3 regions of the Streptomyces sp. NPDC057950 genome follow, and region 3 is predicted to be linked to each of the others. Evidence: riboswitches for the same ligand, from Rfam matches in the RefSeq annotation. Region 3 holds a riboswitch; each other region holds the start of a gene.

Region 1 (5,281 bases), 180 kb from region 3:
CGTATTCGCGGAGCGTCTCCCACCCGTTCTCCCCTCTTCTCCCTCTTCTCCCTCTTCTCCGTCTTCTCCGCCTTCTCCGTCTTCTCCGCCGGAGCTTTTTCGCTGTCGGCCGATTCCCTCGACACGATCTGTACGTCCTGTACATTTTTCACAAGGAGCGACCGCACAGGGGAGTCGCCCGGAGGAGGCGCCAGACATGTACGAACCGTCCGCCCGCCACGCCCCGCCCGGGTTCACCGAGCGCACGATCACGGGACACCGGACCCTCGATCCGTACTCCGAACTGCTCGGCGATCGGATCGTGTTCCTCGGGACGAAGATCGACGACACGTCCGCGAACGACGTGACGGCCCGGTTCATGCACCTCGAACACCAGGCCCCGGAGCGGGACATCTCGCTCTACGTCAACTCCCCCGGCGGCTCGTTCACCGCGATGACGGCCATCTACGACACGATGCGCTTCGTCTCCTGCGACGTGGAGACCGTGTGCCTGGGGCAGGCCGCGTCGGTCGCCGCCGTCCTGCTGGCCGGCGGCACCCCGGGCAAACGGTTCGCCCTGCCGGGAGCCCGGATGTCGATCCGTCAGCCCCCGCTCCCCCGACCGGTACAGGGCCGGGCGAGCGATCTGGTCCTCCAGGCAGCGGAGTTGACCCGCACTCGAAGGCTGCTGGAGGACATGCTCGTCCGGCACACGGGGCAAAATCCCGAACAAGTCGCCGCCGACATCGAGCGGGACACGATTCTGGACGCGCAGGCCGCGCTGGCGTACGGGCTGGTGGACGGGATCATCCCGAGCCGCAAGAACTCGCGCACCGCGCCCGGTGCGAGGAACGCCACACCCGACGCGAGGTGATCCGCCGATGGTGCCCGAACTGCCTCCGCTGCCCGCACTGACGCACGCCGAGGCCGAGCTGATAGACCGCTACCTCGACGTGGTCGACCTGGTCGGCCGCATCAACCCGGCCCGGCCGGGAGACACCTATCGCGGGCTGCGCGCCGCCCAGGCACTCGTGGGCAAGGCGACCGCGCTGCGGGACGCCTTGGCCCTGATGCACCAGCGGGGCGAGAGCGAGGTGCACGCGCCGACCCTCGCGCAGGCCCTGCGCGTCCTCGACGGCGAGCGGCGGACCGCCCGCGTCACCCTGCCGCCCGACTCCGGCGGTTGAGGCATCCAGAACCGGGCCGCCGCTCACACCGATCCGTGGAGCGCCCGGCCCGCGTTTCAAACGGACCAGTCGACGTACCCCCCAACGGCGTAGACGCGCGTCCTTTCGGGTGGCCCCGAAAGTTGCGCAACACGCGTAGCCAAAAGGCGGAATGAAGCCTTCCGGTGCTGGTAAGAGCGTTGCCGACGTCCCCAACACCCCTCGAACAGAGGAGTGTCCACCCGAACGGGTGAGTGGTGAGTAACCCCACAAATCATCGGTTCCGCTCGGATTTTCCGACATCCATGCGTGAAGATCCCTTCCGACGACAAGCCCCCGCCACACCGGCGGGGCGGTCCGGGCGGACGCCGAGTCCTGCCGCCGCCCGGATGACCGGTCGACAGATGTGCATCGGCAGGAGTGGAGGACCCAGCAAGACGGGCCGCCGGAGAGATCCGGGCGGTCCTTGGGGTGAAGCCGCGTAAGCGGCCGGGCTACTTCGCCAGCCCGAATCCGACAGGTCATCCTTCACAGGCGGTTGACGAAGGGTTGCGCATGACTGCGCTCAATCGTGTCCCGTCGCTGCTGACCCGGGCCGGTACGGCCTCGGCTCTGACCATCGCCGCCGTGGGCGGCAGCCTGGTGGTCCCGGGCGTCGCAGCCGACGCCGAGGCGGCCACACCGGCGACGAGGGCACTCCAGGTCGCGGCATCCAAGAAGGGCGCCCCGTACAAGTACGGTGCCACCGGGCCGCGGCGCTTCGACTGCTCCGGGCTCACGCTGTACTCGTACAAGAAGGCGGGCAAGAAGCTGCCTCGTACGGCCGCGGGGCAGTACAACAAGAGCCACCACATCTCCGCCTCGCACCGCAAGGCCGGCGACCTCGTGTTCTTCCACTCGGGCCGGAACGTGTACCACGTCGGCATCTACGCCGGGAAGGGAAAGATCTGGCACTCCCCGAAGAGCGGGGAGGTCGTGAAGCTCCAGAAGATCTGGACGAAGAGCGTCTGGTACGGCCGGGTGAGCTGACCCGAGCGAGGGGCGGCGGTGCCGGGCCGCCGCCCCTCGCGGCACGAACCCGGGGGCTCTCAGGCCGTCAGGGGCTCCAGGAGGAGCACCAGGCCGAGCACCGTGAGCGCGCTCCCGGTGACCGCCACCACGGCGCGGGCCGCCCGCGGCCCGCGCAGCCACCGGCCGAGCCGGTCGACCAGCAGGGCGACCGCCGGGAACCACACCAGGGCGACGGCCACCACGATCAGGGCCAGCACCAGGGTGCGGGGCATCGCGGGGCTGCCCGCGGGCACGAACTGCGGCAGCAGGCTCAGGAAGGTGATCGGCGCCTTCGGGTTGAGCGCGTTGGTGACGAAGCCCTGGCGCAGCGGACGCTTCCCGTCCCCAGGGCCGCCGGCCACGTCCTCGCCGGACGGCGTCCCGCCGGACACCTCCGGGCGTCCCCGGTCCGGCTCCCGGTCCCGCCGCCGTCGCAGGCCGTCCAGCGTCCGTAGCCCCAGGTACAGCACGTAGGCGCCGCCGAGGAGCTGCAGCGTCCGGAACAGCGCGGGCACGGCCGCGAGGACGGCGGCGACACCGGCGACGGCCAGCGCCGTGTGCAGGAGAAGCCCGCCCGCGACCCCGAGCGCGCACGCCACCCCGGCCCGGCGGGAGACGAGGGCGTTGCGCACGACGACGGTGAAGTCCGCGCCGGGCATGGCGACCATCCCCGCGGCCACTCCGGTGAAGGCGATGAGCTGTGCGTCCATGGCCGCCAGGCTGCCCGGCCCGGACCTTCAGCGGGTATGTCGAATATCCTGGGTCTGTCTTAAGCAATCCTTTGGACCCGGCCCCCGCCGCGGGTCCCCGGACCCGGGAGCCGTTCGATGTACGACCCGACACGGCTGACCGCCCTGGTGGCGGTGGCCGAGGCGGGATCCATCACCCGGGCGGCCGAACGCCTCGGCTACAGCCCGCCCGCCCTCTCCCAGCAGCTCGCCAAACTCGAACGGGAGGCGGGCGCGCCCCTGCTGGTGCGCTCCCATCGCGGGACACGGCTCACGGACGCGGGCGAACTGCTCGTGACGCGGGCGCGGCGGGTGCTCGACGAGATGGAGCGGGCCCGGCACGAACTGGCCCGGCTGACCGGCCTGTCGGGCGGCACGCTGCGGCTCGGCACCTTCCAGACGGCGGGCATCCATCTGCTGCCGCCGGTGCTCAGCGCCTTCCGCCGGGCCCACCCCGACGTGGAACTCACGGTCGCGAACTACGAGCCTCCGGACGGTGTCTCGGCGGTCGCGGCGGGCGAGGTGGATCTCGCGCTGACGCACACCTACGAGCCGGCGGACCCGGTGCCCCTCCCCTCGTCGGTACACGCGGAGCCGGTGCTGGTCGAGGAGCTGGTGCTCGTGACCGCTCCGGGACACGTCCTCGCGGACGGTGCGGCCCGGCTGCCGCTTTCCGGACTCGCCGGACAGCCGCTGATCAGCATGGCCCCGGACCATCCGCCCCGGCAGGGCGTGGAGGCCGCGCTGGCCCGGGTCGGGGCCACCCCGGCCGTGCGGGTCGAGAGCCCCGGGTACGCCCTGGTGTGCGCGCTGGTCAGCGCGGGGCTCGGGGTCGCGGTGGTGCCGGAGATGGTGGCAAGGACGGCGGCGACCCCGGTGGGGCTGCGGCTGCTGGAACCGGGAGATCTGCGCCGTACGATCTCCGTCGTCCACCGGACCGACCGGCAGGCACCCGCGGCCGAGGCGTTCCGGGCCCTGCTGCGCGGTGCGTTCGGGCGTGCCACGCGGTAGGGACGCCCGGCCCGGCCCGCCAACTGATCTTTTCCTCAGGGCTCTTGCGGGCCCCCGGCCACCACCGGCTGGGCCGGCACCGTCCACGGCAACTCGATGGAGACCGTCTTGCCGCCCTCCCGGGTGGGGCGTACGAGAACCCTGCCGCCGCACTCGGCGGTCAGCCAACGGATGATCACCATCCCGCGCCCGTTGTCCTGTTGGACGGCTGCGGGCAGACGTTTCGGAAAACGCGGATGGCTGTCGGTGACGCCGATCCGCAGTTGTTCGTCCCGGTCGAGCCGGACGTCCACCGTGAAGGTGGGCGACTGGCCGAAGGTGTGCTGGACGGCGTTGGTGGCTAGTTCGGACACGATCAGGCGTACGGTGTCCGCGGCTTCGGCGTCACACGGCAGGCCCCATTCGGCCAGCACGTCGACGACGAAATTCCGGGCCGCGGAGACCGAGGCGGGATCGCTCGGCAGAGTGACGGATGCTTCCTGGTGATCTGCCATGACGACGTCGTCCCTTTCCCACGGGACCGGAGTCCGACACGGAGCGGATGGTTCGAGTACGGTCCCGGACTGGTGCTTCGCGCCAGACTGCCATCACTGGGCCGGTCACGGGCACGATCCACCGAGATATGCATATATCTGTCGCTCGAAGCGGTGAACTCTGCGACGGCAGACCGTATTTGGGCGGCTCGGAAGGAGTAAGGAGTACGGCCATGCAGCACGGTCCCGCGGTACGCCGCCGCAAACTCGGTGCCGAACTGCGCGCGCTGCGCGCCGGTGCGGGCCTCACCAGTGGTGAGGCGGCCCGTCTCGTCGGCTGGCACCAGTCGAAGGTCAGCCGGATCGAGACGGGGATCAGCGGGGTGAGACCGGCCGACGTGGAGCGCCTCCTGGACGCGTACGGGGTGGGGGAACCCGGGTTACGGGAGCTCCTGCTCGGACTGGCCGGGTCCGAGGGCAATGGGCGTCATCACTGGTGGCACGCCTATCGGGGGGTCCTGCCGCCCGCCTACCGGGACTTCATCAGTCTGGAGTCACAGGCCAGCGGTATGCGCACGCTGGAGACGTCCGTGGTACCGGGGCTGCTCCAGACGCCGGAGTACGCGCGTGCGGTGACGCGGGCGGCCGTGGGCGGACTCGAGGACGACAAACTGGACGCGCTCGTCGAGGTGCGCCTCGCCCGGCAGGACGTTCTGCGTTCGGATCCGCCGCTGGAGCTGACCGCGGTCCTGGACGAGGCCGTGCTGCGTCGTGAGGTCGGCGGTCCCGAGGTCATGGCCCGGCAGCTGACCCGGCTGCGGGAGGCTGCGGCTCTCCCCCAAGTGCGCCTTCAGGTACTGCCGTTCGCCGCCGG
Region 2 (5,281 bases), on a different contig from region 3:
GCGGACGGACCGGTGCCCACCGGCCCCGTCTCACACAGCTCCCAGCACCACGACCTCACCCGGTTCTCCGGCAGGGAACTGATCGTCGTCGGCGCGGGACAGTCCGCCCTGGAGACGGCCGCACTGGCGGCGGAGGCGGGCGCGCAGGTGCGCGTGGTGTCCCGGGGCCGGGGCAGGGTCGCCTTCGGCGCACCGCCCTGGGGACAGCCGAAGCTGCGCCCGGAGTCCCCCTTCGGGCGCGCCTGGTCGCTGTGGGCGCTCAGCTACTACCCGCATCCCTACCGCTATCTGCCCGCCGAGACCCGGCACTATCTCGTCCGCCGGGTGCTCGGCCCGCTCGGCGCGTGGTGGCTCCGGGACCGCTTCGAGGGCAAGGTCGAGGTCAGCGAGATCGCCGGGATCGAGCGGGCCGCGGTCTCCGGGAGCCGCCCGGTGCTCTCCGTGCGGACCCTGGACGGTGCGCCCGAGGAGCTCGCGGCCGACCACGTCATCGCGGCGACGGGCTATCGCGTCGACATCGCCGCGATGGACTTCCTGGGACACGCGTTGCGGACGGAGCTGGCGGTGAGCCGCGGTACCCCGAAGCTCGGTGCCGGATACCGGTCCTCGGTCCCCGGGTTGTACTTCACGGGGTTGCCGGCGGCGGCCTCGTACGGGCCCGTGATGCGATTCGTGTGCGGGACGGAGTTCGCTTCGCCGCGACTGGCCAGGCACTTGGCGGCGGCCCACGGTTGAGTCGGCGTACGGCGTCGGGCACCCGGCGGTCGGGGCGGTGGCGGGGGGCCGCCGCCCCGACGTCACCGGGAGATTGCCGGCCGGGCACATTCCGTGACATGCCGGTCCGTGACGGGTGTTGAAGCCGGTGTCGCGGCGGTCTCGGGCGCCCGGTACGGCGGATCGGAGTGTGTGTGACGTCGTCGGGCGCGCGTGGCCCGTGCGGTGAACGGCGTTGCTGACGGGATACCGGACGTCGTCCGGTTCACGCCGGGCCCCTGAGTCGTCGGATCCGTATTCTTCGGATCATGGCCGCTCCGACTGCATATTCACTCATCGCCACTGACCTGGACGGAACGCTGCTGTGCGGCGACGACACGGTCTCCGACCGGACCCGGGCCGCGTTGGCGAGGGCGGTGGAGGCGGGCGCCCGCCATCTGGTCGTGACGGGGCGCCCGGCGCCGAGGGTGCGCCCGCTCCTCGGTGAACTCGGCGGTGCGGGACTGGCGGTGTGCGGGCAGGGGGCGCAGCTCTACGACGCGGGCGAGGACCGTCTGCTGTGGTCGGTGACCCTGGACAGGGAACTCGCGGAGACGGCGCTCGGAAAGATCGAGGCGGAGGTCGGGCTGCTGTACGCCGCGGTGGACCAGGACGGCGTGGACGGACTGACACTCATCGAGCCCGGCTACGTGATGCCGCACCCGACGCTTCCCGCGGTACGGGTCGGTCGTCGCGACGACCTCTGGACGGAGCCGATCAGCAAGGTGCTGCTGCGCCACCCGCTGCTGTCCGACGACGAGTTGGCCGCGGCCGCCAGGGCGGTGGTGGGTTCCCTGGCCACCGTCACCATGTCGGGGCCCGGCACGGTCGAACTCCAGCCATGCGGGGTGACCAAGGCGACAGGCCTTGCTCTCGCCGCCGCCCATCTCGGGCTGTCCTGCGAAGCCACCATCGCCTTCGGTGACATGCCCAACGACATACCTATGTTCGACTGGGCCGCCCACGGGGTCGCCATGGCCAACGCCCACCCGGAGCTCAAGGCGGTGGCCGACGAGGTGACGCTGTCGAACGAGGACGACGGGATCGCGGTGGTGCTTGAGCGGCTGTTCCCGCTCTCCGCGCCGTAGCCCCGGTCGCGCCGTAGCCCTGGTGGTCCGTAGCCCCGACTGCCCGGGGCTGCGGACCACCGGGGTTCTGGCTTCCCGGGGTGCCGGAAGTCCGGTCCGGCACCCCGGTCTCGTGGCGTCCGGTCAGTAGGCGCCGTTGACGTTGTCGATCGAGCCGTACTTGGCCGCGGCGTAGTTGCAGGCGGCGGTGATGTTCGCGACCGGGTCGTAGGAGTCCATGGACGTGCCGGGCACGTGGTAGGCCTTGAACGTCGGGTCGATGACCTGGAGCAGGCCCTTGGAGGGGATACCGGCGGCGGCGTTGGAGTCCCAGTTGTTGATGGCCTTGGGGTTTCCGGAGGACTCCCGCATGACGTTGCGGTAGATGCCGTTGTACGTGCCCGGGATCCCGTTCTTGGCCATGATGTCCAGCGACTGCTTGATCCAGCCGTCGAGGTCGTTCGTGTACGTCTTCACGGCGGCGGTGGTCGCGGTCTTGACCGCCGTGGTCTTGGCCGCCGTCGTCGTGGACTTCGTGGTCTTGGCGACCGCCGCCGTGACCTTTGCGGACTTTGTGGCGTTCTGGACGGTTTTCGTGCCGACCGTCAGGGTGAGACCCGGGCGGAGCGCCGACGGGTTGGAACCGATGACCGCGCTGTTGGCCTCGTACAGCTTCTTCCAGCCGCCGCTGGAGGGGTACTTCCGCGCGATCTTGGCGAGGGTGTCGCCCGTGACCACCTTGTAGGTGACGAGCTGGACGTCGGAGGCGCCCGTGGCGGCCTGCGCGCAGGTGGCGCCCAGGAGCGGGATGGCGAGTACCGCCGCGCCCGTGCCCGCAGCGAGAATGCCGCGAACGAGGGTGCTGCGAGTCTTCGGGTGGCAGTGTCTACCTGCTGCGGCCATGACGAGTTCCTCTCCGGTGCCTGCGAGGTGAGCTGTCGGGTTCGGGCGGGAGCTGCCCGGCCGCACGGTGAGTGCGACTTCACCCCTAGCCGTTCCGGACTTCGGATCGGCGGCTTACCTGGGTCCCCCGCTCCTGCCGTGCGTGTGTGGTCGGGTGTGGTTCCGGTCGGCGGCAGGATTGGGCGGTCCGTCCGGAGTGACGTGAAGGTATGCGACAGCACATGTCCGAAACAAGCCTTGATGTCGCGGTGTAGATCGTTTTCACCAGGGCATAAGGGCAGATGAATTGCCCGATTAATCCGGAATGCTTCGCTCAACTTGGCTTATGCAAACGGGTAGTCACTTGGCGGCCCGGTGGGGTTGATGACCTTCGCGCGTGACCCAACTCACTCGATCCGACAGGAATAAAGCGGCAATGGCGGCAAGTCGGGCATATAAGGCGCGAATAAAAGGCTGCTGAGCTCCCGGTGGGAGCCGTGCGCACCGTTCGTACGGACGCGTCCGTGCCGGGGTGGCCGTGGGGGGCCGGCCCTCGATGACCCTGAAGTGGAGTCCGTAGGGCCGGTGTTCGGGACGTGCCTGCCGCTTCAGGTCGGGATGAGGGATGAACTCAGGCCCGTGTGGCCTCTGTTGACGCCGGCCGGGGCATCCGCCCGCGTGATGCCGAAGCGCGTGACCCTCTCCAGGTCGACGGCTGGAGCGGGCGGGCGTCCCTCGCCGGGGTCCGTCAGGGATTCACCGGTCCACGCTCTGCCCCGCGGGGCAGCCGAGGTGGCCGCCGGGGCTTCGGCCCGCGGCGCGCGGGATCCGCAGCTCCCGCGCCCGATGGGAGGCCACCTCGTCGCCGTCCTCGCGGACCGGCTCACCGGGGGGTGAAGTCCCGTGTGTCGCAGGTGACTTCGGAGCGGAACTCGCTTCGCGCGTCCCAGGCGGGTTCCGGACGGCGCGGACGGATCGACCGGGAGGGGAGAGCGCGGGCGCTCAGGAGGCCGGCTTCCTGGACCGAGTACGGCCTCGGTACGCCCTCCCCGCGCTCGAGGCCGTCCGGGTGGGCGTGGGTGCCGTGGTGGCGGGGGTGAATCCGTGTGGTCGTGGAGTCGAAATCCCTTGCCTGTAACCGGAGTTCGAGAGAGCTGGGCGAGGGGTCAGGGTGAAGTCGGCCTCCGGGCCCGGCTCGGGCCAGGTCCGGGGACGGTCAGGAGGGGGGTGGGGAGAGAGGGAGCGAGGGGTGTGACGGCCGGGCGGGACGGCGTGGCCGATGGCGGGCGGCTCGAAATGCGCGATCTCCGTAGTGCTCGGCTTCGGGGGGACCGCCTGATCACGGCGATCGCACGCTGGCATGTGCAGAGCACCCCGAGTGACCAGGGCCGAGGCGCCGTCGGGGGCCGCGTCGCACGCCAGGGCGATCACCCGGGCCCTGCCCTCCCGGTGGTCCGGCGGCAGGTCCGCGTCGCCTCCGGCGGGGCGGAAGCGACCCGCGTCCACGCCGGTGTGCTGAGAGGGCGCACGAGCACCGGCGCACCCCCGGAGCGCGTACGCGCCGGGGTGACCAAAGGGGGTGACCAAGGGGGAGGATCAAGAGAGAGGACCAGGAGGGAGGGGCAGGCGGTGACGCCCACCGCCCACCGTCAGGACGGCCGCACGGATGACGGAGCCGCCCCAACGGACAACGGAGCCGCCCCACAGGACTCCGTCATCTCCCCCCGTACGGGTCTTGGGTCGGGGGTGACAGCCACGTATGGATGAACGGGTGCACCGTGTCCGGGCGCTTCACCCGGATGTCGCGGCACATCACCTGGTCGACGTGCGCGAGGTCCGGCGGCCGGGCGACGTGGGCGAGTCCCGCGGTCTGCGTGCAGCCGCGTGTCGTCCGCCGGAGGGATCCGGACGTCCTCGTGAGTCGTCTCGTAGGGGAACGCCGTACGGGTGTACATGCTCTTCTCGGTGTTCTCGGTGTTCTCGGGTTCTCAGCGCTCGTGCGTGATTCGGTCCGTCTACCGCCATACCGTCTCATTAAGAACATACCGCCCGTGACGGGCCGCCGCCCGGACGGGGGCTGCGTGGGCCGGCTGCCTCTCGGGGGGCATCGGACGTCGAGGGAGAGGGAAGTCGGGAGGAAGTCGACAGTGGGGACGGTGGGCGCTCGTGGTGATCGAAACGTGACCGGATACGCTGACTTGAGTGATGGCAGCGACACATCGACAAACCGTGTCATCGACCGAATGATCGACCGAGTTCGCCATGTGATCGTCAGCAGACAGGAGAACCTCTCGTGACCGTCGTCGGGCCGTTCGGGCTGAGCGTGCGGGACCAGGCTCTCGAAGCCGATGTCCAGGCCGGATTGGCGGCTGTCGAGGAGGGCTTGCTCGAAGTCACCAAGAGCGAGGTCCCCTTCATCACGGAAGCCGCGCAGCATCTCCTGCGGGCCGGCGGGAAGCGGTTCCGTCCGCTGCTCGTGATGCTCGCGGCCCAGTTCGGTGACCCCTACGCGCCGGGTGTCGTGCCCTCGGCCGTGGTCGTGGAACTGACCCATCTCGCCACGCTGTACCACGACGACG
Region 3 (5,281 bases):
GAAGAGACCGCTGCCGTGGCCGGGGTAGCCGGCCGGGTCGTAGGCGGCACCGGTGTGCTCGTCGCGGAATCCGTGCGCGGTCAGGAAGGTGTCCGGGATCCACGAGATGCCCTCGGGCCCGGCGTTGGCCGGCAGGGAGGGCAGGTCGGAGGTGAGGTTCCACTCCGCCGTCGCGTTCAGCGACGAGGCGGTGGAGGAGGCGTCGAAGCGCAGGATCTTCGGCATGCTGGTGGAGCCGTTGGCGTTGTCGCGCTCGGTGGCGACGAACATGCCGTCGGGCGTGACGACCACACCCTCGGCGTCGGGGTCGCCGCTGCCGCCCGCGTAGTGCAGAGCCTTGCCGGAGCCCCAGCCGCCGGCCGGGTCGGGGCGCCATGTCGCGCCGTTGGGCACCAGCCGGTAGAGCTTGCCGGGGCCGTTGTCCACCGCCCAGAGCACACCCTCGCTCTCGAAGGACAGCCCGCTGAGGTTCTCCCCGAACACGTTCGAAGCGTCCGCGACGGTGACCGCCGCGCCGCCCGGCCACGTGGTGCCGCCCCCGCCGCCGGTGGTGCCGCAGGCGTTCGCCGCACCCTTGGTCGGCGCGGTCGTGGTCGTGAACGCGCCGGTGCCGTCCGCGCACCGCCCGTACGTGGTACTGGCGTGGTCGGTCCAGGTGTAGGAGTCCACCAGGGTGGAACCGTCCGCCAGGAACAGCCGCGCGGAGTCCGAACTCCCCAGCCCGTACGACGACTCGACGTCCAGCGCCAGGAACGCGCCCGGGGCGATCGACGTCTTCTTGCCGACCTTGTAGGAGTGGGAGTTGTCGTTGTCCTTGACGATCCACCCGGACACATCGACCGCGGCGGTCCCGGTGTTGACGAGTTCGATCCAGTCGCCGGGGCTGCCGCCGCTGGACTCGACCTCGTTGATCCGCACCGTGGACGGGTCCTGGGCCGAAGCCGGCGCACCCGACAGGCCGAGGGCGAGGAAGATCAGGGCGGCGGCAGTGATGGGGGCTTGTCTACGCCAGTGCGTACGCAAGGTGGCCGGTCCTCTTTTCAGGGGGTCGGGCAGACAAGGAGCGCGCTCACGCTCCCGGCGAAGCCTCGGGCACACCGACGACCACGGACTGAACGCACCGCGAACAGCGCGGGTACAGGCCGGATGGACTTGATCAAGCGGTGACCGCCGCCGCGATCCCGCCAAGGCAACATCCCTGAAGCCGAGTTGTGCACCCACGCCGTCGAAGTCGCCTCGACGCGCACAGTCGACTCGGCCAAGTGGGCTTCCCCGTGGGCCCGTTCGGCGAACCGGCGAGTGGACGGGGCGTGCCTGCCCGAGACGGTGTCCGATGCCCCGCCCCGGGCGAGGAAGACCGACGCCCGCGCCAACCAGGCGCGGGCGTCGGGCAGTCCGTGCGGGACCAGCCGCCTCGGCACCCCTCTTCAGACTGCGGGCCGGCAGCCGTGGGCGCCGCCTCCCGGCCCCTTACGCGGGCCGCGCGGCACTGTGGATCGCCGCCTGTCCGGCGTAGAAGATCGACTCTTCGCGTATGTACGCCCCCGGGCTCGGCGCGTGGACCATCATGCCGTCGCCGACGTAGAGGCCGACATGGCTGACGTCGTCGTAGAAGAAGATCAGGTCGCCGGCGCGGATGTCGGTGAGCGGGATCGCCGTGGTGGCCGTCGCCTGGTCGCGCGCGGTACGCGGGAGCGCGACCCCGGCCACCGTCCACGACGCCCGGGTGAGGCCCGCGCAGTCGTAGGAGCCCGGCCCGGCCGCGCCCCAGACACACGGCCTGCCGATCTGGGCACGTGCGAAGGCCACCGCCTTGGCGGCCTTCATGTCGTACCCCGAACCGGACGTGTCGCCACCGCCCATGTTCATGCCCACGCCCATGCCGATGCCGATGCCCGCGGTAGTGGGTACTCCCGTGGTGACGGGCGCGACCGCGACGAAGGCCGGGCCGGGAGCGACGGCCGGCGCGAACGGTGCGGACACGACCGGCGGGGCAGGCGCGGGAGCAAAGGTCATGGCGGGGATGTAGGCCGTCTCCGCGGCGACGGGCGGCTCCGGGGCGAAAGGCGGGTCCGGGGCAGGGAGCGGCTCCGGGGCTTGGAACCGGTCGGGGGCGTAGGCCGTGTCCTGGGCGTAGGACAGCTCAGGAGCGTGGGCCGTGCCCGGGGCGAACGCCGTGTCCGAGGCGAACGTCACGCCTGAGCCGAACGCCGTGTCCGCGGCGGACGTCACCCCCGAAGTGAAGGTCATGTCCGAGGTGTACGTCATATCCGGGGTGTACGTCATGTCCGGGGCGTACGTCATGTCCGGGGCGTACGTCATGTCCGGGGCGAGGGGTGTTCCCGCGCCGAGGGACGCGTCCATACCGGCGGGTGCGCCCATACCCGCACGGGCGGCCGTGGCCACGGGTGCGCCCATGCCCGGTCCGGCCGACTGCTGTCGCCGCCACTGCTCCTCGGCCTCGCGGCGGGTCTGTTCCTGCGGGGTGGGCCAGACCTCCTGGGCCGGCCGCGCCCCGATCGCCGCGATCGGGGTGCTCCGCTGCCGGACGGCGTGCCGGGACAGCAGCTCACGGGCGAGTGCGAGCTTGCGCCGGTTCTGCTCCTTGCGGTTCTTCAGCGAGGAGTGACCGGAGTCGGCGGCCGGCGCGGGCAGGGCCCTGACGGTCTCCTGCCGCGCCCCGGTCCCGGCCGGCAGCGCGGCCACGGCCCTCCCGGAGGCGAGCTCCGCCACAGGCCCAGCCGCGGCCGCCAACTCGGCCACGGGCCCCGCTGCGGGTCCGGCGGTCAGCTCCGGAACGGGGCGGCCTGCGGCCTCCAGGGCGCGGGCGGAGGGGCCGCCGTCCAGGCGCGTCGCGGCAGGCGCGGGACGCGTCTCGGCCGGGCGTTTCGGCATTCGGTCGGCCGGCAGCCGCGCCGGCGCGCTCGGGCCCAACTGCGCACGAACCGCGTCGAACCAGGGCCGGGACACGTCGTCGAGGGTGGCGTCGCCGCCCCTGCGCCCGTTGTCCCGGGCGGGGTTGAGGCGATTGCGTGAAGCGGTGGTCATCGCGCGGGTCGCGTTGTAGTTCCCGGTGGCGGTCTCGGCTCGGTCGTAGAGAGAGCTGATCCGCTGCTGGACCTCTTCGCGGCTCGGACCGTCGTCCCCGCCGAGGGAGGCGGAGTTGGGGCTCTGCGGGACCAGGTCCGCCGAGGAACGGGCCACCGTCGCGGGTGCGGAGCGGGGCATGCCGGGGAGGCTGTTGCCTCCAGGGCCCGGGGTGCGTTCCGGCGCCATGGCAGACGTACTCCTTCCGTGCTCCGCCTACCGAGTTAGCTGTCGGGTTCGGGCGGACAGATCCGGAAGGTATGCCCTACAGCCTCTGCCCGGTGGGGCAGTTGGGCCGATTCACCCCAGGGTTCGGTTGGGTCCCCGGCTCCGGTCGCCAGGAGGCCGCACCGGATTAGGCGGAGGCCAAGCGACCCGGCGAGGTTCGCCGGAGGAAGTCGTGTGGCCTGTCGTCAACTTAGCCAACTTGTGTACCTCGCGTGAAGATTGAAGTGCGAAGTGTCCGATATGTAATTGTGACCTTCGTCGTACTCACGATCCTCGGCGAATTCGCCCACCGGACGCCGGACGGGGTCACCGGCGGCACACCCTCACCCGCCGTACGTCTGGCGTCACGTCCGGCGACGTGCGCCCGCCGTGGAACAGCCTTCGGCCCGAGTCGGCGGTGTCAGCGCAGTCGCGCCCGCGGCTCGTTGGCGCGATGCGCGGGGACCGGCGGGTCCGCACGGGCCGCCGGATCCGCCGGAGCCGGTGGCCGCGCGGCGGCCGGTGCTCCCGTCCGGGCCGGTGACTCCGCCGCGCCCGGTGGGGCCGCTGGTTCCGGCAGGTGCGGGCCGTCGGTCGGCCGGTTCTCCGCGCGGCGCGAGTGGAGCAAGACCGTCAGGGCCCGTACGGGTCTTCGCCAGCGCCCGCGCAGCAGCCCCAGCACGATCGCGGCCGCCACGGCGATCAGGTGTTCCCGACCCGCCAGATTGGGTCTGACGATCGACTCCCACACCATCGAGCCGCCGGTGAGCGCGAACACCACGGGCGCCCGTCGGACGACCGCGAGGTAGGTGAACAGACCCACCACCGCCGCGGACGGACCGGTGTCCAGCACCTGCCCGGTCTCGGGCGGCAGCCCCAGACCCCACCAGCCCGGCCCCATCGCGATCATCACGCGCACCGTGAGGGTGCCGGCCAACGTGGTGGCGTACGCGATGGCCAGGGTCCGGGCGCGGCCGAGGGCGAGTTCGGCGAGGGCGAACGCGAGGAACAGCTGGGTGATGCCCGCCCACACCGGCAGGTCGAGGGCGGGGACGTACAGGGACACGGGGGTACGCAGCAGGGCCAGCGGCAGGGGCAGGGCCGCCTTGACCCCGCCCGTCAGCCGCACCACCGTGGCGCCCGTCGGATGCTGGGCGATCGCGTGGAAGAAGATGACCCCGAAGGCGGCCACGAACGCCAGCACGAGTCCGGACAGTCCGCGGCGCCGGAGTTGCCGGAACGGTTCGACGACGATGCCGTGCCACTCGCCGCGCAGGGTGCGTCCGACGAACGACGCGATCCGGTACGGCGTGCCGCCCGGTCGCCCCCGTCCGCCGCCGCCCACGGCGGGCGGCGGTGGACCGTCACCGGGTCCCGCCGTCCGTCCATGACCCATGCCGACATCGCCGCGACGCTCTTCCACCGCCCTAAGCAATGCCCTCTCCCCCCACCACCCGCAGGACGTCTCCTCGTATAGAGGGACGAGATCTTCATAAGGTTGACTCAGGCCGTACCCGCTCCCTGACGCGGGTCCGGTCCCCACGGCCCGCGCGGATCAGGGCGAGCGGCGCTGGCGGTCCGTCGACCTGCCCAGATAGGTCAGGGGGCCCGGTTCCGGCACCGGGATCTCGTGGAAACCGAGACGGTCGTAGAAGACGCGTGCCGACGTGTTGGCGGTGACCATGCCGAGGTGGACGGCGGGGACACCGCGGTCCGCGAGCGCGTCGAGGAAGGTGTCCATCAAGGCCCGGCCATGGCCCCTGCGCTGCCAGTCCGGGAGCAGGTCGATGTGCAGATGCGCGGGATAGGCGGCGAGCTCGGGCAGGATCATGCGTTCGGGGCGGTGCAGCAGGTCGATCATCGTGTCGCCCGGCGTGCGCGGTGGCGTCGTCCTCCGTGGGTAGCGCGTGGCGACACGCGGTATCCAGAGGTCGCGGAGCTCGCCCACGAACCGCGCCGTGTCGGCGGTGCCCAGGACGTAGCCGAC

What was found. Region 3 has a riboswitch for cyclic di-AMP ahead of ACFVTC_RS01500 (NlpC/P60 family protein). Riboswitches for the same ligand answer to the same signal wherever they lie in the genome.
Region 1: another riboswitch for cyclic di-AMP. It lies ahead of ACFVTC_RS00640 (C40 family peptidase); the one in region 3 lies ahead of ACFVTC_RS01500 (NlpC/P60 family protein).
Region 2: another riboswitch for cyclic di-AMP. It lies ahead of ACFVTC_RS30975 (transglycosylase SLT domain-containing protein); the one in region 3 lies ahead of ACFVTC_RS01500 (NlpC/P60 family protein).

The regions. Positions count from the first base shown of each region.
Region 1 is NZ_JBHVPP010000001.1:132,314-137,594, reverse strand. It holds gene ACFVTC_RS00650 (ATP-dependent Clp protease proteolytic subunit) at 197-853, shown strand; gene ACFVTC_RS00645 (hypothetical protein) at 861-1,166, shown strand; cyclic di-AMP (ydaO/yuaA leader) riboswitch at 1,512-1,697, shown strand; gene ACFVTC_RS00640 (C40 family peptidase) at 1,701-2,174, shown strand; gene ACFVTC_RS00635 (LysE family translocator) at 2,234-2,905, opposite strand; gene ACFVTC_RS00630 (LysR family transcriptional regulator) at 3,023-3,934, shown strand; gene ACFVTC_RS00625 (ATP-binding protein) at 3,970-4,428, opposite strand; gene ACFVTC_RS00620 (helix-turn-helix domain-containing protein) at 4,641-5,281, shown strand, end outside.
Region 2 is NZ_JBHVPP010000021.1:121,370-126,650, forward strand. It holds gene ACFVTC_RS30965 (FAD-dependent oxidoreductase) at 1-735, shown strand, start outside; gene ACFVTC_RS30970 (HAD family hydrolase) at 1,023-1,841, shown strand; gene ACFVTC_RS30975 (transglycosylase SLT domain-containing protein) at 1,965-2,723, opposite strand; cyclic di-AMP (ydaO/yuaA leader) riboswitch at 2,728-2,886, opposite strand; gene ACFVTC_RS30980 (polyprenyl synthetase family protein) at 4,996-5,281, shown strand, end outside.
Region 3 is NZ_JBHVPP010000001.1:316,908-322,188, reverse strand. It holds gene ACFVTC_RS01505 (lamin tail domain-containing protein) at 1-1,023, opposite strand, end outside; gene ACFVTC_RS01500 (NlpC/P60 family protein) at 1,471-3,276, opposite strand; cyclic di-AMP (ydaO/yuaA leader) riboswitch at 3,285-3,459, opposite strand; gene ACFVTC_RS01495 (hypothetical protein) at 3,716-4,690, opposite strand; gene ACFVTC_RS01490 (GNAT family N-acetyltransferase) at 4,850-5,281, opposite strand, start outside.